Linked DNA regions of Prochlorococcus marinus XMU1405. The protein of the gene in region 2 interacts with the protein of the main gene of each other region in a pairwise test. Links are inferred from orthologs where the notes say so. Each region holds a gene or a part of one and is shown on either strand. Other genes may lie near its edges. The genes, in order: dnaB and dnaA.

What was found.
Region 1: the proteins of dnaA (region 2) and dnaB interact in binary tests that used the Escherichia coli proteins (3 or more experiments, as listed by UniProt). The link is inferred for Prochlorococcus marinus XMU1405 from one-to-one orthologs.

Annotation. Positions count from the first base shown.
Region 1 is NZ_JAAORF010000003.1:596,076-607,397, forward strand. Bases 4,939-7,923 are described here. They hold dnaB (replicative DNA helicase), read left to right. Parts: upstream 4,939-5,732; coding sequence 5,733-7,115; downstream 7,116-7,923. Other genes in these bases: HA148_RS09305 (acyl-CoA desaturase), read left to right, coding at 4,939-5,198; rplI (50S ribosomal protein L9), read left to right, coding at 5,219-5,674; mnmG (tRNA uridine-5-carboxymethylaminomethyl(34) synthesis enzyme MnmG), read left to right, coding at 7,128-7,923. Outside these bases: gcvP (aminomethyl-transferring glycine dehydrogenase), read right to left, coding at 1-1,738; glycine cleavage system protein GcvH, read right to left, coding at 1,783-2,172; HA148_RS09295 (aminotransferase class I/II-fold pyridoxal phosphate-dependent enzyme), read right to left, coding at 2,175-3,467; HA148_RS09300 (hypothetical protein), read right to left, coding at 3,486-4,184; more of HA148_RS09305, read left to right, coding at 4,260-4,938; more of mnmG, read left to right, coding at 7,924-9,095; HA148_RS09325 (chorismate lyase), read left to right, coding at 9,144-9,719; HA148_RS09330 (RNA helicase), read right to left, coding at 9,699-10,262; HA148_RS09335 (SprT family zinc-dependent metalloprotease), read right to left, coding at 10,346-10,873; HA148_RS09340 (hypothetical protein), read left to right, coding at 10,959-11,322. UniProt on the Escherichia coli protein: The main replicative DNA helicase, it participates in initiation and elongation during chromosome replication. Travels ahead of the DNA replisome, separating dsDNA into templates for DNA synthesis.
Region 2 is NZ_JAAORF010000001.1:503,157-514,419, reverse strand. The notes cover bases 3,617-6,542. They hold dnaA (chromosomal replication initiator protein DnaA), read right to left. Parts: upstream 5,813-6,542; coding sequence 4,421-5,812; downstream 3,617-4,420. Other genes in these bases: HA148_RS02930 (TIGR04282 family arsenosugar biosynthesis glycosyltransferase), read left to right, coding at 6,000-6,542; HA148_RS02940 (glutathione S-transferase), read left to right, coding at 3,617-4,412. In the rest of the region: pyrC (dihydroorotase), read right to left, coding at 1-565; HA148_RS02950 (calcium/sodium antiporter), read left to right, coding at 684-1,763; gorA (glutathione-disulfide reductase), read right to left, coding at 1,766-3,130; more of HA148_RS02940, read left to right, coding at 3,183-3,616; more of HA148_RS02930, read left to right, coding at 6,543-6,611; HA148_RS02925 (TIGR04283 family arsenosugar biosynthesis glycosyltransferase), read left to right, coding at 6,617-7,303; HA148_RS02920 (GNAT family N-acetyltransferase), read right to left, coding at 7,300-7,830; HA148_RS02915 (ABC transporter ATP-binding protein), read right to left, coding at 7,830-9,626; hisG (ATP phosphoribosyltransferase), read right to left, coding at 9,639-10,277; gloB (hydroxyacylglutathione hydrolase), read left to right, coding at 10,318-11,058; HA148_RS02900 (Rid family detoxifying hydrolase), read left to right, coding at 11,083-11,263. UniProt on the Escherichia coli protein: Plays an essential in the initiation and regulation of chromosomal replication. Binds in an ATP-dependent fashion to the origin of replication (oriC) to initiate formation of the DNA replication initiation complex once per cell cycle.

The DNA.
Region 1 (11,322 bases), on a different replicon or contig from region 2:
ACTCGCCTTGAGATCCTGCATTTGGTTGAAAAGAAACTGATTTTAAACCAACAATATCACTTATCCATTTTTCTAGGTCAGATATTATTTTTGAATAGCCTTTAGTTTGATCTAGTGGAGAAAAAGGATGAATCGAAGATAAATTAGCCCAGGAGACAGGATTTAACTCGGCTGAAGAATTTAACTTCATGGTACAGCTTCCCAATGGCATCATTCCATCAACCAAAGAAAAATCTTTTTCAGCAAGACGGAATATATATCTCATTAATTCAGTTTCACTTTGATAATTTGTGAAAATATCTTGCTGCATCCATTTACCAGATCTCAAACCAATACTTTCAAGCTGAAATCCCTTATCAAATTTTATATTCTCTAAATCGTCTTTTTTTTGTACAGCACTTGCTATGAAACTTAAGATGTTTTGGATTTCTTTTTCATTACTCAGCTCATCTAAAGAGATTCCAAAACCAGTGGAATTTTCAATAGTTGATCCCAAAGGCAAAATTCTTAGGTTAAATCCATTTTTTAAAGCTTCATTATGAATATTTTGGGCATGCTCAGAATAAACATCTACACTATCAAATCTAATCCCATCAGATACATAAAAACCTAGATTAGCCAAACATGATTCTAAATTGATTCTCAACTGAACTATTCTCTTAGCAATTTCCGTTAAACCATTAGGTCCATGATAAATAGCATAAAAAGAAGAAATTATGGCTAACAAAGATTGAGCAGTACATATATTACTAGTAGCCTTCTCCCTTCTAATATGTTGCTCTCTTGTTTGTAATGCTAGTCTCAAAGACTTTTCTCCATTTTTAGAGAGAGTTTGACCAACTATTCTTCCCGGGATAAGCCTTTTATATTTTTCGCTACATGCAAAAAATGCGGCATGAGGCCCACCAAAACCCATTGGAACTCCGAATCTTTGCATACTACCTACTGCAACATCCACACCAAATTCAGAGATTGGTTTAATTAAAACTTGTGCAAGTGGATCAATACATGCAGTTACAATAATTTCTGATCTATGTGCTTGAGATATTAAAAATGTTGGATCAAATAATTCCCCATTTTTGCCGGGTAATTGCAACAAAATTCCGAAAACATCCTCATTATTAGGAAGGTTGCTTGGAGTAAAGCGTTTTAAGGATATTCCCAAAGGTTTTGCCCTGGTTTGTAAAACATTAAAAGTATGATCAAAAACATTTGACTCTACTAAGTAAACTTTCGAAGATTTATTTTTTCTTGCGGAAAAACTCATAGCCATAGCTTCTGCAGCAGCAGTGGCTTCATCTAACAAAGAAGCATTAGCAACAGGGAATCCTGTCAGTTCACAAACAATAGTCTGGAAATTAAAAAGAGCTTCTAGTCTTCCTTGAGCAATTTCTGCTTGGTATGGAGTATAAGACGTATACCACCTGGGGTTTTCAAGAACATGCCTTTGGATTACTTTAGGCATGTGATTATCGTAATAACCAAGTCCTATTAGAGATCTCATTTTAATGTTTTTATTAGCAATCTCATCTAATTCGTTTAAAGCCTCAATTTCCGAACATCCACTGGGTAATATTTCAGAAGAATTATCTTTTAACTGAATATCCTCAGGAACAACTTGATCTATAAATTGATCAATATTATTGAAACCAAGCTTGAAGAGCATTGTCTGCTCATCCAAATCACTCAGACCAAGGTGTCTATTAATAAATAAATCTGAATTAACGGTGGATTTCATATCCAATTTTTTCAACAGCTTAGCCTATTGATAAAGATTTTGCTTTAAATTGGCATGACCTTTGATTTATATACCTCTGAGGTCATCAAATTATCAAATGATACTTTGGATTCGGGTTTAATAACAATCAACCATCCTTCTCCAATCGGATCATTCTGTAAAAGCTCTGGGTTATCAATAACACTTTCATTTACAGATACTATTTCTCCTGAAAAAGGCAGGTAAACTTCCTCAACAGCCTTAACAGATTCTATTGTTCCAAATGTATCACCTTTCTCTAAAGTTGAACCTTGATCAGCTAATTCAACAAAAACAATATCCCCCAATTGATCAACAGCAAATTCACTAACTCCAATTTTTAAAAATCCGTTTTCTTCTAATACATATTCATGCGTATCAGCATAATTAAGGTTATCTGGAAATTGGTAAGACATAATTAGGTTGATAAAGAAATTAGAGAATCTTTTGTAATTAATTTTGCCTCTAATAATTCAGATAATAGTTGAATTAAAGCAATTTTGATATGAGCTATGTGAGAACCACCTTGAACATAAATGTTATAGGGATCTCTTAAAGGAGCATCAGCAGAAAATTCACTCGTACTACCTTCAATAAATGTACCTCCTGCCATTAATAATTTTGAATCATATCCGTCCATTGATGATGGAACAACATTCAGAAAAGAATCTACTGGTGAAGAATTTTGAAAAGATTGACAAACTTTTTGTACCAAATCAGGATTATTCAATCTTACTGACTGAATAAGATCAGATCTATAACTTGCTGGCTCTGGTAAAACCTTAAATCCCAAATTTTTAAAGACTGCTGCAATCATATCAGCACCTTTTAGTGATTCGTGAACAATTTGTGGTGCTAAAAACAAACCCTGCAAAATTAATCTTCCTAGTCCAAAATTTATTCCTGCAGAAGAGCCAATGCCTGGTGAAGTTAATCTAGAACATGCCATTTCAACCAGCTCTGCATCTCCTGCAACGTACCCACCAGTAGGAACGATTGTTCCCCCCAAATTTTTAATCAATGATCCAGCAATTATATTTGCACCTTTAGAAATTGGTTCACTATCTTCAACAAGCTCCCCATAACAATTATCAACAAAACATATACAATTAGGATCAAGAGAATGAATAAGACTACAAATTTTCTCTATCTGATGATTCGTAAGAGATTTTCTCCAGCTATATCCACAACTTTTTTGTATGAATACTAATTTGCATGAATTTTCTTCAAAAGAATGAACAATTTTTTCTTCAAAAGAATCAAAATTCTCGCAGATATTTATTTGCTTGTATTCAATGTCAAAATCTTTAAGTGAGCCTTTTCCTCCTCCCCTTATTCCTATGACTTCTTCTAAAGTGTCATATGGTTGTCCTGTAAGAGATAACATTACATCTCCAGGTCGAAGAATTCCAAATAAGACAGAACTTATTGCATGCGTTCCACTTACAAATTGCATCCTCACAGCAGCCTTTTCAGCAAGAAACAATCTTGCAAATACCGCATCAATTTTTTCTCTAGATATATCATCATGACCACTACCAGAAGATTGATTGAAATGACTAGTAGAAACTTTTTCTTCCTTAAAAATTGTCAAAATATTTTCTAATTTCTGGAAAACCTGATTGGACCTTTCTTGGAAAACTTTACTTAAACTCTCTTCAACAGAAAGAATAGCTTTTTCAGCCAATTTTAAGTTATTGTCAAGAGTCATTTATTATGAAAATTCATCTTATTTTTCAGAAGCTAAATTTCTTAATTCTGCGAGGAAAGCATTAGGTCCCCTACCCTGAAAATAAGAAAGTGTTTTTGAAGCCTCATATAAATCAAGAAGTTCTCCATCTAATTCTTCTGCCGTATAATCTCTAATTCCTGCAATTACCTCAGCAAAACGTTCTCTACGGGCAGATTTATTGACAGCATAGGCTTCCATTACCTGCATTTTACATGATCTCCAAGCCTTATTCTGACAAAAATGCACTGAAAGAGCATCACTTAAAGCAGAAGCTTCTTCATCTTCTATGTACCAGTCAAAAGATGAAGGTAGAGGTTTTAATCCTGAAAATATCTCGAATAACTCCCCGGCCGACAATGGATTACCAGAATCATTTTTTAGGGGTAATGCAGACTCTTCCAAAGATTTCCATAACTCTGGGTAATCACTTTCAAAACGATCCCTGATTTTTTCAATACCTTGATCAAGAATCGTATTAACTTGAGCTAAAGCAAGAAAAACTTCAGGACCTGGCGAAGATAACTTACCATTCCTAAGATTAGAAATTTGCGAATTATGAACTTTACCTAAATCAAGAACTTCAGAAAGTAATGGCAATACTCTGTGAGACCATCCATTTCTTTCATGCCAGAGGTGTATCAAATGAGCCATAGCCCTTCGACCTCTAGATAATTTATCGCGATATCCGAGACTCACAGATAATTAAACTTATCAATAGTATAGTATGATAATATTACATATCGGTAATTTTGAAAATAGTATTTCAATATCATGAATTCAGTAATTTTCCAAGAAACAGCAAAATTAAAAAAACCTGTTCCAGCTGAAAAAGTTATAGAACTCTCAGAAAAATTACTGGAACCTTCCAGTCATTCAAAAAGATATCCTCCAAGACTACATAAAACGTGGGGAACAATAGTTTTTATGGTTGCAATTCATATTCTTTCTCTTGTAGCTTTACAACCAAAATTTTGGAGTCTCCCTGCAGTCACTTCATTATTATTTTTTTACTGGGTAACTGCTTGTTTAGGAGTCACCCTTGGATATCACAGATTGCTATCACACAGATCGTTCATTGTGCCAAAATGGTTAGAAAGATTTTTTGCTACCTGTGGAGCCATAAGTTGCCAGCATGGCCCAATAGATTGGGTAGGTTTACATAGGCATCACCACTCTTTTTCAGATACCGAAGTAGATCATCACAATAGTAAAAAGGGGTTTTGGTGGAGTCATATGGGTTGGATGTTTAAAGACGTAGAAGCACTAAAAGCTGTTCCAAAACTAAGTGCAGATTTAATCAAGGATCCATACTATAGATTTCTAAATAAATATTTTTTATTCTTACAAATTCCTATTGGACTTTCATTGTACGCAATAGGTCAAAAATTAGGAGTTGGAGGATGGGCTCTAGTCCTTTGGGGAATTCCATTGAGGCTTGTGGTTGTTTATCACGTGACTTGGCTAGTCAACTCCGCAACGCATTGTTGGGGTAAAGCACCATTTGAAAGTGGTGATTCATCTAAAAACAATGCATGGGTTGCTGCATTAACTTTTGGAGAAGGTTGGCATAATAATCATCATGCATTTCCTAATTCGGCAAAACAAGGATTATTTAAAGGTCAGATAGACATAACATGGGAACATATTAAGATTCTTGCAAAATTTGGTTTTGCAAAAAAAGTAAAGTTACCCTCTAGGTCTTATTATTAACTATATTGTTCAATATTTTCATGTCTAAAAGAGTACAAGTCGCATTAACTGAATCAATCGCATCACTAGGTAAAGAAGGAGATCTAGTTGATGTAGCACCAGGATACGCAAGAAATTTTCTGTTACCTTATGGGAAGGCAATGAATGTAACACCAGCAGTCCTTAAACAAATTGAGAGGAAGAAAGAAAAAGAAAAAATCGCTGCTGATAAATTAAAGCAAGAAGCTTTAGATTTCCAAACTGCATTATCTACAATAGGTAGGTTCACTATCAAAAAACAGGTTGGAGAAGATGGTGTCCTTTTTGGAACGGTTACGAATGGTGATGTTGCCGAAGCGATAGAAGCGGCTACTAAAAAAGAAATTGATAGAAGAAACATTACTGTTCCTGATATCCATAATTTAGGTTCCTTTACTGCAAAAATAAAATTACATCCAGAAGTAAATGCAGAAGTAAATATTGAAGTAACAAGTTAATCAATTTGTTGCATTATTTTGAAAAGTAGCCAGAGTATATATCTAAGCAATTAAAGATATGGTTTCCGTACCTTTTCCAAATAATGGGCAAAATAAAAATTTTAAAAAGGATTTTAATAGTGAAAATGCTGGATTAGTTCCTCCTCAAAACGTTCAAGCAGAGGAAGCAGTTCTTGGTGGAATACTTCTTGATCCAGACGCGATCGGAAGAATTGCAGACTTAATTAAACCTGAAGCTTTTTATATAAATGCCCATCAAGAGATTTATAGAACAGCATTAATGTTGCATACCCAGGGAAAACCAACTGATTTAACATCAATGAGTGCTTGGTTAGCAGATAATGGATCATTAGAAAAAATTGGAGGAAACAGCAAACTGGTAGAACTCGTTGAAAATGTTTCCTCTACAGCTTCCATAGAACAAGTTGCTAATTTAATTAACGACAAATTCATGAGAAGGCAACTTATTAGATCTGGAAATGAAGTGGTTCAACTAGGTTTTGATCAAACTCAAGATACTAATGAAGTTCTAGATAAAGCAGAGCAAAAAATATTTGAAATCAGTCAAGAAAAACCTTCAAAAGGTCTGACTCAAGCAGCTGAAATCCTTACAAGTACTTTCAATGAAATAGAGTCAAGATCATTAGGTACTTCAGTAGCTGGAATTCCTGTAAATTTCTACGATCTTGATGCGATGACTCAAGGTTTTCAAAGAAGTGATTTAATAATTGTTGCTGGAAGACCTTCAATGGGGAAAACTTCAATGGTTCTTAATCTAGCTAAAAATGTTGCACAATCTCAAGATTTACCTGTGTGTGTATTTAGCCTTGAAATGAGTAAAGAACAGTTGACATATAGACTGCTCTCTATGGAAGTGGGAATCGAAAGTGGCAGGCTAAGAACAGGAAGATTACAGCAAGATGAATGGCCATTACTCGGAGAAGGTATCAATTCATTAGGTCAATTACCAATATTTATAGATGATAAGCCTAACTTAAGTGTTCTAGAGATGAGATCTCTGTGCAGAAGATTAATAGCTGAACAAAAAAAAGAACTTGGATTAATTGTGATTGATTATCTGCAGTTAATGGAAGGATCAACCCCTGATAATAGAGTGCAAGAACTTTCACGAATAACAAGAGGTCTTAAAAGCATGGCCAGAGAATTAAAAGTACCAGTAGTAGCTTTATCTCAGCTAAGTAGAGGGGTTGAGTCTAGAACAAATAAAAGACCAATGTTAAGCGATCTAAGAGAATCAGGATCTATTGAACAAGACGCAGATTTAGTATTAATGATTTACAGAGATGAATACTATAATCCGGAGACTGAAGATAGAGGAATTACAGAAATCATTGTCACTAAACATAGAAATGGACCCGTAGGAACTGTTAAATTATTATTTGAACCTCAATTTACGAGATTTAGGAATTTAGCTAACTAAATCGATCCTAAAATGCAAGATCATCAATCAACAAATGAATCTTTTGACATCATCGTTATTGGAGGAGGACATGCAGGATGCGAAGCCGCTATAACAACAGCAAAATTAGGTTTTTCTACTGCCTTATTTACAATTAATCTAGATAGAATTGCCTGGCAACCCTGTAACCCTGCGGTTGGAGGCCCAGCAAAAAGTCAGTTGGTTCATGAAGTTGATGCATTAGGTGGAATTATTGGTAAATTAGCCGATGAGACAGCTATTCAAAAAAGAATATTAAATGCAAGTAGAGGCCCAGCTGTATGGGCGTTAAGAGCTCAGACAGATAAAAGAGAATACTCAAAAAGAATGATTGAAATACTACAAAATACAGATAATTTATCTTTAAAAGAAGCAATGATTACTGAACTGGATATTGCAAAAACTGAACAAATTGGATTGAACTCAAAAAAAATCATAAAAAAAAGAATACAGGGTGTAAAAACATTCTTTGGTAGTTACTATTCAGCGAAATCAGTTATCATCACAGCTGGTACGTTCTTAGAAGGCAAAATATGGATAGGGAATAAATCTATGTCAGCAGGTAGGTCGGGCGAACAAGCAGCACAAGGTCTCACTCAAAACTTGCACGAAATTGGTATTAAAACAGAACGTTTAAAAACAGGAACTCCAGCAAGAGTTGACAAAAAAAGTATCATTTTTGATGAATTAGATATTCAACCTAGTACTGCAGCTGATAAATATTTTTCGTTTGACCCAGATATAAAAAATAATATGCCCCAAGTTAGTTGTCATATCACTAGAACTACTTCTAAAACACATCAACTCATTAGAGATAATTTACATTTAACTCCCATTTACGGCGGTTTTATTGATAGTAAAGGTCCAAGATATTGTCCCTCTATTGAAGATAAAATCGTTAAATTTGCCGATAAAGAATCACATCAAATTTTCTTAGAACCAGAAGGAATTAATACCCCTGAAATATATGTACAAGGATTTTCAACAGGTTTACCCGAAAATATTCAATTAGAACTTTTAAGAACCTTACCTGGATTAAGTGAATGTAAAATGTTGCGACCAGCATATGCTGTGGAGTACGACTATATTCCTGCAACACAGCTCCAAACATCTCTCGAAACGAAAGAAATTGAATATTTATTTAGCGCAGGACAAATTAATGGGACTACTGGTTATGAAGAAGCAGCAGCACAAGGGTTAGTTGCAGGAGTCAATGCGACAAGAAAATTAAACAAAAAAGACCCAATAATCTTCACTAGAGAAAGCAGTTATATTGGAACAATGATCAATGATTTAATTACCAAAGATCTCAAAGAACCATATAGAGTTCTCACTAGTAGGAGTGAATATAGGTTAACTCTTAGAGGAGATAATGCGGATAGGAGATTAACGCCATTAGGTTATCAAATAGGACTAATTAATGAGAAAAGATGGTCGGTCTATCAAGAAAAAATGAAATTCCTCGAGGAAGAGAAATTAAGATTAAATAATACTCGTTTAAAAAATACCGATGAAATATCAAAAAAAATAGAATTAGAAACGGGATCAAAAATCAAAGGCTCAACAACTTTGAAAGAACTCTTAAAAAGACCAAATTTTCATTATTCAGATCTAATTAAATATAATTTGAATAAAAAAAATCTAGGTCCTTCAATACAAGAAGGTGTTGAAATAGATATTAAATACGAGGGTTACCTTAAAAGACAAAAAAACAACATAGAACAAATAAATCGTCAAAGATGTAAATCTCTGCCTCAAGAAATAAATTATGAAAAGATAGAGACATTATCTTTAGAAGCTAGAGAAAATTTGAATAAGATAAAGCCAAAAAATTTTGGTGATGCCTCAAAAATTCCTGGAGTAAGCAAAGCTGATTTAACTGCATTACTTGTTTGGCTAAAAATAAGAGAAATTAAAAAAGAAAAGGCAAATATTTTTATCGAAAAAAAGTTATCATCTTAAAAGGATTCCTTCTGAGCACTGAATAATAAACTTTTTAAATCACCAAATATTTTATGGGAAGAAAAAGCCTCCTCTTTTTTAGTGAAAAATTCACTCCCAAAAATATCTGGTCCATGGAAATTAATGTTGCTTGGGGATGGAAGTCCAACTAGACATTTACAGCTTTTAACTAATCAAGAGACAAAAATTAAGTTAATTTCAATGCGAGTTGATCCTCTATTCATTGAAGAAGGTCCTAAAGAATTAAATCAATTAAATGGACCTTTAATTAGAAGACAAGTATGGATTAAAAACAATAATAAAAACCTAGCATGGGCTGAAAGTTGGTGGAATGAAGAACAAGTGAATGAAAATTTAAAAGCCAAAGAAGAACCAATTTGGAAGAATTTGACGCAAGACAGATCAGAATTGTTTAGAGAAGTTGACCGAATTTCACTTGTTAATTCAAATTGGTTAGAGGATCAATTTTGTTTTAAAGGTCCATTCTGGTCAAGAAATTATAGATTTTTTCGAGACAAAAAGCCCTTAACAGTTATTAGAGAAGTATTCAATCCACATTTAGAAAGTTTATTAGGCTATTCAGGAATTAAAGAATTTACGAAACTATACTCTTCTTCTTCTTGATCTGGGAAGATTTCTTGATTTTGATTGAACTTGTTGGTTTGATTGAACTCTCGAAGTATTATTCTCTTTTTCTGAATCTCTTTGCCATCTTTCAACTTTGAAATCCATCTCATCTGGCCAATCTTCGTCCTTACTCTCTCTCACATAAGGTAATTTTTTTTGCTCAGTTGTATCTATATTTTTTGGTTGCCTTAAAGATATTGCTTCTAAAGGTCTTTTTGAGTACTGTTTAGCTGATTCATAAGAATTTGATTCTCTAGAAAATGTCTTAATATCGCTGTTATCATCATAAAAATTCTCATCATTCCAATCATCATTATCTTCATCAAAAAATAAATCCACTTTTTCAGATACCCATCTTCCTACTTTTTTCACACTCTTACTTGTTATTCCTTGAAAATCTGAGTTCCTTCTTTTTCCTGGTCTAGCACCAGATACTCCATCAACAAATTGCCTTCCAGTTTCGAAAATTTTATCAACCTGTTTATCAACAATATTTTTATCAAAACTATTTCTAAGATTTCTAATTCTCTTTGAATCCATAAATTATTTTGCTTTTTAAAATATAAATTACATTAAAAAAATAAATAATTCCAAATATAGAAACAAAAACACATCTTATATTTTTAATCAAACAAAATTAAACAGTTTTTATTCCATGATCCATTAAAGAAATTGACACAACATTTTTTACAAGCAATATTCTTTATCCTTTTCCTGTAGAAAAATTTCTCACCACAATTTTGACAAGTTCCTATGTACTTTAATTCTCTCCTTTCAATAGGAAATGAGTGCCTCACAGAAATTTGAAAATTCTTCTCTTTCTCATTAATTTCATTCATCTTTTCTAAGAAATTTGGACCATGTATCTCATTTTTTTTTAATATCCTATCTACCCATGCATGAATCATTTCATGACATAAAGTACTGTTTATTTCACTAGTAGATAATTTACTCAAAATAGGTTTCGATAAGATAATTTCAGAATCTATAAAACCATTAATGCGTTTTCTTTTATAAAAACCAGCAGTAGTTTTTAATCTATTATCACTCCATCTAACTTTTACTAAAGGGTGATTATTAACCGTTAAAGAATTTTCAAAATATTGGCTATTAAATCTATGAAATAAGGGTAAAAGAGGAATTACAGGCATTATGGATTAAAATTAGTATTATTTTGACAAAAAAAGCCATCAAAAACGATTTCTTTTCTTAAAGTAATAAAAAACTCAAATCAACATGGATGCAACACTAGTTAAAGATATCGGAATTAAAGCATTATTAGTTGGTGGAGCTGTACTAGTTTCTTTTTGGACTTTTAATGCAGTCAAATTAGTTATAAGCGCCAGAGGAATTAATCCATTAGTAAGAAAGTTTTTCGATCAAATAGCTGCTGGCAGAATTGATGCAGCTTATGGTTTGACTACAAAAACTTATAAAACGCATGTAAAACGACAAGATTTTCTTAAATTTTTAGCTAGTTTAAACCTCAATAAATATAGAAATTTAAAATCAGGAAGACCTAGAGTCCAAGAAGATCAAATCATAATAACTTTGAATCTAAAATCAGAAGACAAACAAGATGAACTCCCATTAGATTTTA
Region 2 (11,263 bases):
TATTATTTTCTTGCACAAAATCCACTGCGTAAGAGGTGGTTATATGTTCTAGAACGATTTTTAATTTTGGAAATCTTTTGGTTATTTGAGAAAGTTCTTTATCTATAAAAACTTCTTCTCTATCGAATACATCTACTTCAGAATCAGTCACTTCCCCATGAATTAAAAGAGGCATTCCAGAATCTTGCATTAATTCAAAAATCCTATATAGATTTTCTATTTTCCTAACTCCATGACTGGAATTTGTTGTGGCATTAGCAGGATATAATTTTGCTGCAAAAAAAACATTTTTTTTAAAACCATTAATTAGTTCCCCTTTATCAGTGTCATCTGTAAGATAAATTGTCATTAATGGTTCAAACTTAGAACTTTCTGGGAGCGCTTCAACAATAGATTTCTTATAAGAAATAGCGCTATTGATTGATGTTATGGGACTTTTAGTATTTGGCATAACAATGGCTCTTCCAAAATATTTGGAAGTAAAATGAATGATATTTTTTAATACAAGACCTTCTCTTAAATGTAAATGCCAATCATCAGGTTTTATTATGTTTAAAGTCTTCAAAATTTTTTCTATTTAATCAATTTTAACAGCAAATTAAAATTGACAATAAATTATAGATATTTGAGGATAGTTATTAACCAATTATGAAAATTTTTATTATCTAAATTAAATCCTAAATATGAGTGATTTTTTATTTCCAATAATAGAAATATTTTTAGGCATAGTTCTACTTTTTGCTGGAGGAGAGTTCTTTATTCAAGGTGCCATATTTTTATCTTTAATTTTAGGAATACCTCAAATAGTAATTGGTTTGACAGTTGTTTCTCTTGGAACAAGCTCTCCTGAGTTGTTGGTAAGTTTGAGTTCAATTTTAAAAGGCAGTGATTCGCTTGCGGCAAGCAATGTAATTGGAAGCAATATTTTTAATGTTCTCGTTGTTTTGGGCATAAGCTCATTGATAACGCCTCTTAAAGTAAAAAGCAGAATAGTAAGAAGAGATGTGCCTCTTTTAATGGCAATTTCTTGTGCAGTTTGGGCTATGTCATCAACAGGATTATTAACATTGCAAGCAGGGATATTTCTAATTTTTTGTTTAATCTTAAATACAATATGGGAAATCAATACCATCAATGAAAAAGGAGAGGAGACAAAAGATGCTGAACCAGAGATAGAAGAATTAAAAGATAACTATAAAGGGAAAATGAATATTTTACTAAAGTTAATATTGGGAATATTTCTTTTAAGCTTTGGTTCAAATATTTTAGTAAATGGTTCTCAAACGCTCGCTACTCTTTTGGGTGTAAATGAAATTATTATTGGTTTAACTATCGTCGCAACTGGGACATCTTTACCAGAATTAGTAACTTCAATAATTGCTGCATTTAAAGGCAAAACAGATCTTGCAATTGGGAATGTAATAGGAAGTAATTTACTCAATCAACTTTTAATCCTTGGAAGTTGCAGTATTTTTTCTGGATTTAAAGGTTTAGTAATTGAAGAGAGTCTAATAAAAGTTGACTTACCTTTTATGGTTTTAACTACCTTTGCATGCTTACCAATTTTCTGGAGCAAAGGGAAAATTACAAGAATTGAAGGATTTATTTTGCTTAATCTTTATATTTTCTACATTCTCGATAAGATACTTTTCCTGAATAAATTTGACTTCCTTTCTGAATTAAGGATAGGTTTATTTATTTACTTTGCATTACTTATAGTATTTCTGATTGTTCAAGAAAAATTAAAATTTTCTAATTCATAATTTTATCCATACATAGTCACAAATTCTTCTGAGATAGTTGGGTGCAAAGCCATAGTAAAATCAAAGTCTTTTTTTGTTATCCCTGCATTTAATGAAATTGATGCCATTTGAATAATCTCAGACGATGTTTCTCCAAACATATGACATCCTAGGACTTTGTCAGTTAGCTTATGAACTACAATCTTCAACATACATTTTGATTTATTCTCTTTAAAGGTATTAGACATAGGGGTAAATTTGCATTTGAAAATTTTTATATTTTTTCCAGAGTAAATCTCTTTAGCTCTTTTCTCACTTAAGCCAACTGTTGAAATTTCTGGAATAGTAAAAACGGCCTTAGGGATATATTCATAATTTACTTTTCTTTTTTGGTCATTAAAAAAATTATCCGAAAAAACTCTCCCTTGTTCTATTGCTACTGGAGTTAAGTTTGGCTTATTTATGATATCGCCAACTGCAAAAATATTTGAGTTGCTTGTTTGATTAAGTTCATTGACATCTAAATATTGGCCATCCATCTTTAGATTTAAAAAATCTAAATTTAAAGGCAAAAGATTTGGTTCTCTTCCTGTAGCAATAAGGATATTATCAGTTAGGAGTTTATCTCCCGAGTCTAGGGTAGATTCCAAATTTCCATTTACTTTTTTGATAGAATTTAATTGAGTATTGGGGATTATATTGATTTCAGTAAAAGTAGGTGATTCCTCTAGGCATGAAGAAAGATCCTCATCAAAACCATTAAGTAAATGTTGACCTCTAATTAATTGAGTTACTTCAGTACCTAAATTTCTGAAAATAGAAGCAAATTCACAGGCAATATATCCACCTCCTACAATTAATATTGATTTAGGAAATTTTTCTAATTCAAAAATATCATCACTAGTCCATGCCAAATTTACCCCAGGAATATTTAATTTCTTTGGTTTACCTCCAACTGAAATAAGAATTTTTTTTGAACTTACTTTGTTTTTAATTTTCTTTGTTTTTGAACAAATAATTTCTAATTCATTTTGAGTAATAAATCTTCCTAAGCCTTCAAAAATAGTTATATTCAAGTTTTTTAAAGAATTTCTATGTAAATTACTTAATCTAGAAACCTCCTCTCTAACATTCTTCAACAAAACATTTGATTCAAAATTAATACCTTCATTTTTTAATCCATATCCTTCAGAAGAATCCATATTTTTTTTACTTTTAGCTGCATAAACCATTAATTTCTTAGGCACACATCCCCTTATCACACAAGTTCCTCCTATTTGATTTGCTTCTATGATTGCGACCTTTGCTCCATAACTAGCCGCACGTTTAGCCGCCGCGAGTCCCCCAGATCCAGCGCCAACAACAATTAAATCAAATTCAAATTCCAAGACTTTTTTTAATCAATTATTATAACGTTAGTTTATAGCTTTAATTCAAATAATGAATGGGATTTTGACATGGGATGATTTAAATAAATTTGAAGTTGAAGATCTGGATAGAGTCCATGGTATAAATAATTCCTACGCAAATTTAAGATTATTTGGACATAGTGAAAATGATGTATTAGTTACCTTCTATAGGGATAGGCATTCTTGGTGTCCTTACTGTCAGAAGATATGGTTATGGCTTGAATTTAAGAAAATTCCATACAGAGTCAAGAAAATTAATATGTTTTGCTACGGCCAAAAAGAAAAATGGTTCCTTGAAAAAGTCAGATCGGGGAAATTACCTGCAATTGAATTTAAAGGGCAAGTTATAACTGAAAGTGACAATATCATAGCTTTTCTAGAAAATGAATTTGGAGCACTTGGATCTTTTATTACATCTAGTCACCTTATCAAAATTCGAGACTTAGAAAGAGAAATTTTCAGATCCTGGTGTAATTGGCTATGCCGTGAAAGCTATAATTTTCTAGATAACTCTTTTAGAAAAAAAAGATTTAAAGAATCCATTTCTAAACTCGATGAAATCTTAACTAGATCAAAATCAGGTTTTGTTGATCCATCAGTATCTAATACAGGTGATATAGAGCCTGGTGTTGGAGATATAATTTTTATACCCTATATGGAGAGAATGAATGCATCACTTACTTATTATAAAGGGTTTAATTTAAGATCTTATTACCGTCATGTAGATAATTGGCTTACTCTTTTTGAAGGGACAAGTGCTTATAGAGGCACTCAAGGAGATTTTCATACTCACTCTCATGATTTACCCCCACAAATGGGAGGATGTTATAAAGAAAGCAATGAAAAACAGATTACTTTCTCTAAGCTAGTAGATACTGGTGAGGGTCTAGGAAATTATGAATTAAATAAAAATTATGATTCAAAATATTACGCTAAAATTGCTCTTAAAAGAGTGATAAAGCACAAAGATAATTTACTAAAAGTAAACCCATACAATAAAGAATCCTTTGAGGAATCATTGAGATCAGCTTTAACCCATATGGTCAAAGGTGAAGTATTAATCCCTAAAAAACTTTCAGGAATATCTTTAAGATACTTAAAAAATAGAATCTCAGTTCCAAGAGATATGCCAATTATTTCAGCAAGGTTATTAAGACAATCATTAAATAAAATTGAATCGCTTAGTGATATTAATGAAATAGATAAGATACCTTTTAGGCACAGATATGATCAAGATCCTAAAAATTTTATTTCTAGTTAACAAAAAAACTATAAATTTTTTCTTGAATCTATTTGCAGTAAATCCCTTATTTTTTGAACTTGACTTGCAACATTAGGATCAATAGACAATTTCTTTTCAACTTGTTCAATAGCATACATAACTGTTGTATGATCTTTGCCCCCAAACTCATCTCCAATTCTTGGTAGGCTTAGATCAGTACCATGTCGCATAAGATACATGCCTATTTGCCTAGCTTGACTTACTGGTTTTCTCCTACTTGAACTAATCAATTCATCGGTAGAAACTTTAAAGAAATCTGAAACTTTATTAATAACTTGTTTTGGAGTAACAACTACTCCAACACTATTTGGATCAAGCATTGGAGCAATTGATTGGACTGTCATTGGCAAGCCAGTTATTGATGCAAATGCGACAGCTCTTGTAAATGCTCCCTCCAATTCTCGAATATTCGAAGTGAATCTTCCTGCTATAAATTGAATTAAATCTCTTGGAAGACTCATCATCTCTTGTTCTGCCTTCTTTTGAAGGATGGCTGTCCTTGTCTCAAGGTCAGGGGGTTGAATATCTGCGGTCATACCCATTGAGAACCTAGAAATTAATCTCTCTTGAATTCCCGATAATTGATTTGGGGGTCTATCACTTGCAATAACTATTTGACTGCCTGATTCGTGAAGAGCGTTAAAAGTATGGAAGAATTCTTCCTGCGTATACTCTTTGCCTTCTAAGAACTGTATATCGTCTATTAAAATCAAATCTACATTTCTATATTTATCTCGAATAGCTGTCATTCCATCTCTTCTAATACCACTAATAACATCATTAGTAAAAGTCTCTGTAGATACATATTTAACTTTTGCTTCTGGATCTATCTCTACTCGATAATGCCCTATTGCTTGCATTAAATGAGTTTTACCAAGACCTACTCCACCACAAATAAATAATGGATTAAATTCTCTCCCAGGTGATTCGGCAACTGCCAAAGCCGCGGCATGAGCTAACCTACTATTTGGACCTACAACAAATCTTTTAAAGACGTAGCGCAAATTTAGACCGTTGGGATTTTTAGATCTATTTTTTGAAGAAATATCTTGACTATTATGAAATGATTTTGTCTTATGACTCACGATCTGTTCATCTAGGTTCTCTTTATTTGTTGAATCGCTACTAATATTTTCTTCAGATTTAAAAACAACTTTTACATCATGGCCGCATATTTCTTTTGCAGCCTTTTCGATAGTTTGACAATAATTCTTTCTTAACCAATCACTGGAAAATGTATTTGGAGCAATTAAGGTTAATAAGCCATTTTCAAAACAGTTAAATTTAGCAGGCCTTATCCATGTCTCAAATGAAGGCTTACTTAAACTTTTTTGAAGTGATTGTTGAACTTCCGCCCAAATAGGATTAATTGCTTGCAAAATTTTTTTCTCTAGATTATTAATCTAGTTGGAATTTACTAATTGGCCATTAGGAAATCACAAGATCACGACAAATTTAAAATTACTTAACAAAGCATCATACAAATTTATAAGAAAAAAAATTTTTTTAAGGCATATAATTATTATAAAACGGCATAAATTATTGGATAAAGCATTACTTATTATCATGGCAAAATGGCATGGTTTTGGTAGATGCAAAACAAGATTATCTAAAGATATAGGTAAAAGTAATTCTGCAAAGGTTCAAAGTGTAATGACCAAACACACTATTTCAGTCGCAAAATCTCTCCAAGAAAATCAACTAATTGATATTTCTATTGCTATATCTGGTTTGGGGTTAGGTAATTGCAGAAGATGGACTAGAGAGTTAGGCATTAAAAAATTTAATTTACAGGGGAAGGGCTGCTTGGGAGAAAAAATGAAACGGCAAATAATTATCAACAAAAAATTTTGTGCAAGACATAAGATCAAAAATATTATTTTTATTGGTACTGACCTTCCAGATTTATGCCATCAAGATTTATTGAATACTCTAAAAGAGCTTCAACAAAATGATCTTATTTTAGGACCATCTAATGATGGTGGATATTGGCTTATTGGTTTATCAAAAAAAATAATGTCGTCGCATATATATTTACCTTTTATAAACATAAAGTGGGGGACAGAAAATGTTCTTCAAAATACAATTGATAATTTCGCTTCTACAAAATTAAAATATAAGTTTTTAGATAAAAAAATAGATATAGATACAATTATTGATATTGAAAATAGGAAGTAATCGACTTGTCAAAAATCTCAATTATCATTCCAACTATTAATGAGGCTAATAATTTACCATTATTGCTTTCAGACTTGTCAAGTATGCAGAAAGAGGGTGAAATCATAATTGTTGATTGTGGAAGTGAAGATAAAACGCTTGATATAGCAAATATTTATGGAGCGAAAGTATTTTTATCCAAAGAAAGGAATCGAGGTTTACAATTAGATATTGGAGCTAAAAATTCAAAAGGAGAGTGGCTCATATTTTTACATGCGGACACAAGATTAACTAATGATTGGTTTAAAAAAATAAATTCATTTTTGAATGGAAACAAGAATAGTATTTACTATTTTGAATTCAAAATTAATCACAAAAAGATAATTTATAGAGTCCTCGAAATTCTCGTGAATTTTAGAAGTAAATTTTTTAAACAACCGTATGGTGATCAAGGTTTAATAATTCATAGAACTGCCTATTTTAAGAATAATGGTTTTAGAAAGATACCTTTGATGGAAGATGTAGATTTTTTAAGGAGATTAAACCAAAAAAAAAATTTAAAACAATTAAATTTACCTATTTTTATAAGTTCAAGGAAATGGGAAAGAACTAATATTTTTATCCAAGCAATTAAGAACTGGCACTTTAGGAGAAGATGGTTAAAAGGCGAATCGTTAAAATCTATATATTCTGACTACTATAAAAATGATTAATTTGCATACCAAAAAGCACATTTAGAGCCTTTAGGTTCTAATATCCAACCTTGTCTTTTGTAAAATGACACCACTTCAGCATCAGCAAAAAGGGTTACTTTAGAAATTCCAATATTTTTCAATTCTTTTAGGACATATTTCATTAACTCTTTCCCCAATCCAATTCCTTGGTAGACAGGGTTAATAGCCACATCCCAAACTGTTGCTTCTAGAATTCCATCTCCAGTACATCTTGCAAATCCTACTAGTCTGGGGAATTTATTATCATGACGCCATAAACCAACCACCAAAATACTGAAATCCAAAGCTCTTTTTACCCTCCTTATAGGTCTTCTGCTCCATCCAACAGTTTGCAAAAGTTGATCTAGTTCTATTAGATCTAGATCTTTATTTTTACTACATACAAATATTTCTTTTTTATTTGTTTGAGTAAACTCATAAGAATTTAAACCATATAGATCTATTAGCACATCCATTGATATGCTGTTTGATTTTTTTATTAAAGATCCTTGGTTTCTAAAAATCATTAAAAATTTGCAAATCCTTTTTGTTGAAGCTCAGAGAGTTGAAAATATAAACCCTTTTTCATCCTTAATTCACTATGTGTTCCCTCTTCAACTAATGAACCCCCTTTTAAGACTAAAATCTTATCAGAACTTTCAATAGTTGCTAATCTGTGAGCTATTACTAATGCTGTTCTTTTTGACAGAATTCTCTCAAGATCTTTCTGCAACGTAGCCTCTGTAGAGGGATCCATAAACGCTGTTGCTTCGTCCATTATTAATACAACAGGATTTCTAATCGCTACTCTAGCTACTGAAAGAAGTTGTCTCTCACCAGAAGAGAGATTCCCCCCTCTTTCTCTTAGTGAGGTGTTCAAACCTTCAGGTAACTTTTTCAACAAATTATCTAACCCTAATTCTTTACAGAGATTTTCTAATTCAAAATTATCTATATTCGAATTTAGTTTCAAATTATCTGCGACGTTTCCACTAAAGATAAAGGTATCTTGCAAAACTACCCCCAACATATTTCTAAGAGTTGCAATAGGAATGTCTTTTATATCTATATCATCAATTAAAATTTGGCCAGATTGAGGTTCATACAATCTACTTAATAGTCTTATTATCGTAGTCTTACCTGAACCAGTTGGCCCTACAAAAGCCACATGCTCTCCTGGATTGATTATGAAAGATAAATTCTTTATGATGTGTTCTCCTTCGTTATAGAAAAAATTTACATTCCTGAACTCAATTTTGCCATTAAATTTCTTATTTAAATTTTTTGCATTTTCTAAAAAATGTTTTGCGGAAATTGAGTCCTTAATCTGTATTTCTTCATCCAGTAATTCATTTATTCTTTCTACAGCTGTTAAACCTCCTTGTATCTGAGTAAATCTTTCTGCAAGCTGTCTTAGAGGTTCAAAAAGTCTTTGGGAATATAATATAAAAGTTGTTAATGTTCCTAAACCAATATTTCCAGAAGTTACAAAATATCCTCCAACTGCTAAAACCAAGGAAACTGCTGCAAGAGAAATCCATTCTATAAATGCCGAAATACTGCTGTCATAAAATATTGTTCCATTTACTGCTTTCTTATAAGCAATTCCAGTATTGGAAAATTTCTTGCTATTGAAAGCCTCTCTTCTGAACATCTGAACGACTTCTAAACCTTGAAGATTCTCTTGAAAATCAGAGTTGAGTTGAGACAATTCTTCTCTTACTTGATAATTGGCTCTTCTATAACGTTTTTGAAGCCAAATAATAAAATATGATACTGGGATTTGAGTTAGAAGTAATAAAATTGCAAGTCCTCTATCAATTGACAGCATTGTCAAAGAAATTACTATCAAACTGACGAAGTCAGCAATGACTCCAACTGCACCACTCCCAAAAACCTCGGCTAAAGCATCAACATCATTTGTTAATCTAGTTAATAATTTCCCTACAGGCATTTTGTCGTGATACCTAAGAGATAAAGATATTGAATGATCAAAAAGTTCTCTTCTTATTCTTGCTGTCAAACGTTGTCCCACTGCTTGGATGTTGTAAGTTTGGTATCCCTGTAGAACTAATCTAAATAGAACTGTTATAAATAAAGTTAATATTATGGCATTTATTGACTGCCCAAAGTAAGTTTTACTTAGCCAAACATCGGTATTTTCGTTCTTGAGAATAGTAATTGCTTGACCAAGTAATAATGGTTGAATAGCTCCAGAGAAAGAAACAGGTAACAAAACTATTAAAATTAAATAGATTGTTTTTTTATCTTTAGTTAAATATTTACCTAACTTTTTAATCCTTCTAAAATCTTTAAAAAACATTTAGCTAATCTTCTATAAAGCATTTTTTGATTCTATTGATAAAATTGTATCTCTGAGATGATTATCATCTAACCTCATAGATAAAGGATTTCCAATTAGTCTTGCAGTCGAGTAGAAAAGATCATCTATTTTAATTAAACCATTCTCTTTCAGAGTCTTTCCTGTTGCCACCAAATCAACTATTGCCTCTGCCATACCTGTAATAGGACCAAGCTCGACTGAACCTGTCAAATGAACTATCTCTACAGGAATATTTAATTCTTCAAAATAAGATCTTGCTGTTTTTATAAATTTACTAGCTACTTTACAATTCGCTGGAAGATCTGTTGGTTTTGAATAATTACTATTTTTCTTAACCGCTAACGACATATGACAACCCCCAAATCCTAAATCTAATAACTTTGCAACTTTTAATTCAGATTCTCGTAAAACGTCATACCCAACAATACCCAAATCAGCCTGACCATAACTTACATAAACAGGAACATCTCCATTTCTTACTAATAGAGCTTTAGCCCGTTTGCAATTTGATTCAAAGGTTAATGATCTATTATTTTCGTCTAACGCGTCAGAGAAATCTAGCCCAGCTCTTTTAAAAGTTGAAATTGAATCTTTTAACAGAGCTCCCTTTGGTAAAGCTATAGTGAACATAGATCAATTTCTTCCAAGGATTCTTCATTCTAAGTTAACAATGGAATTTAATAAAGCTCGAAATATAATCGGACTTAGAGTTTTGAGTGATAACGTTATTTGGTTGTGGGTAAAAGATAAATCCGTTGTAGTTGTAGATCCATCTGTTCACGAACCAGTTGTTAAATATATAAATGAAAACAATTTTCACTTAGAAGCTATTTTGCAAACTCATCATCATTCAGACCATATTGGAGGAACGAAGTCCCTTATTAAAAGATGGCCGAATGTAAAGGTTATTGCCTCCTCCAAAGAAAAAAAGCGCATACCATTTCAAAATGTATCTGTAGAAGATGGAGAAACTTTAAATATTTTAGATGAAGAAGTAAAAATAATTGAAGTATTGGGACATACAAGCTCACATATTGCCTTCTTTTTGAAAGGTGAAAACCCTGTTCTTTTTATTGGTGACACATTATTTTCTGGAGGCTGTGGAAGAATTTTTGAAGGAACTTATCAACAAATGTATTCTTCACTAGAACGAATCAAATCTTTACCTAAAAATACTCACATATATTGTGCGCATGAATATACAAAGTCAAATATATTGTGGGCATTAAATCTGAAACCTAAAGATCAAGATATAAAAAATAAACTTTCGGAAGTTGAAAAAAAACATTCTCTTAATGAATTGACAATTCCATTTTTACTTGATGAAGAGATGAAAATAAACCTTTTCTTAAGAGCAAAAAATTTAGAAGAATTTACTTTTTTAAGAGAAAATAAAGATTTATGGGTTTAAATAGATAGGTATCTTCTTAAACAAATGTCCCCCAAACAAGTAATTAAAACATCAAATGCTCCAGATCCAGTAGGACCTTATAATCAAGCTATAAAAGCTGGGGATTTTATCTATTGTTCTGGTCAAATTGCTATAGACCCAGCTTTAAATGAAATAACATGTTTAGGCGATATAGAGAAGGAAACTATTCAAGTTTTAAAAAATC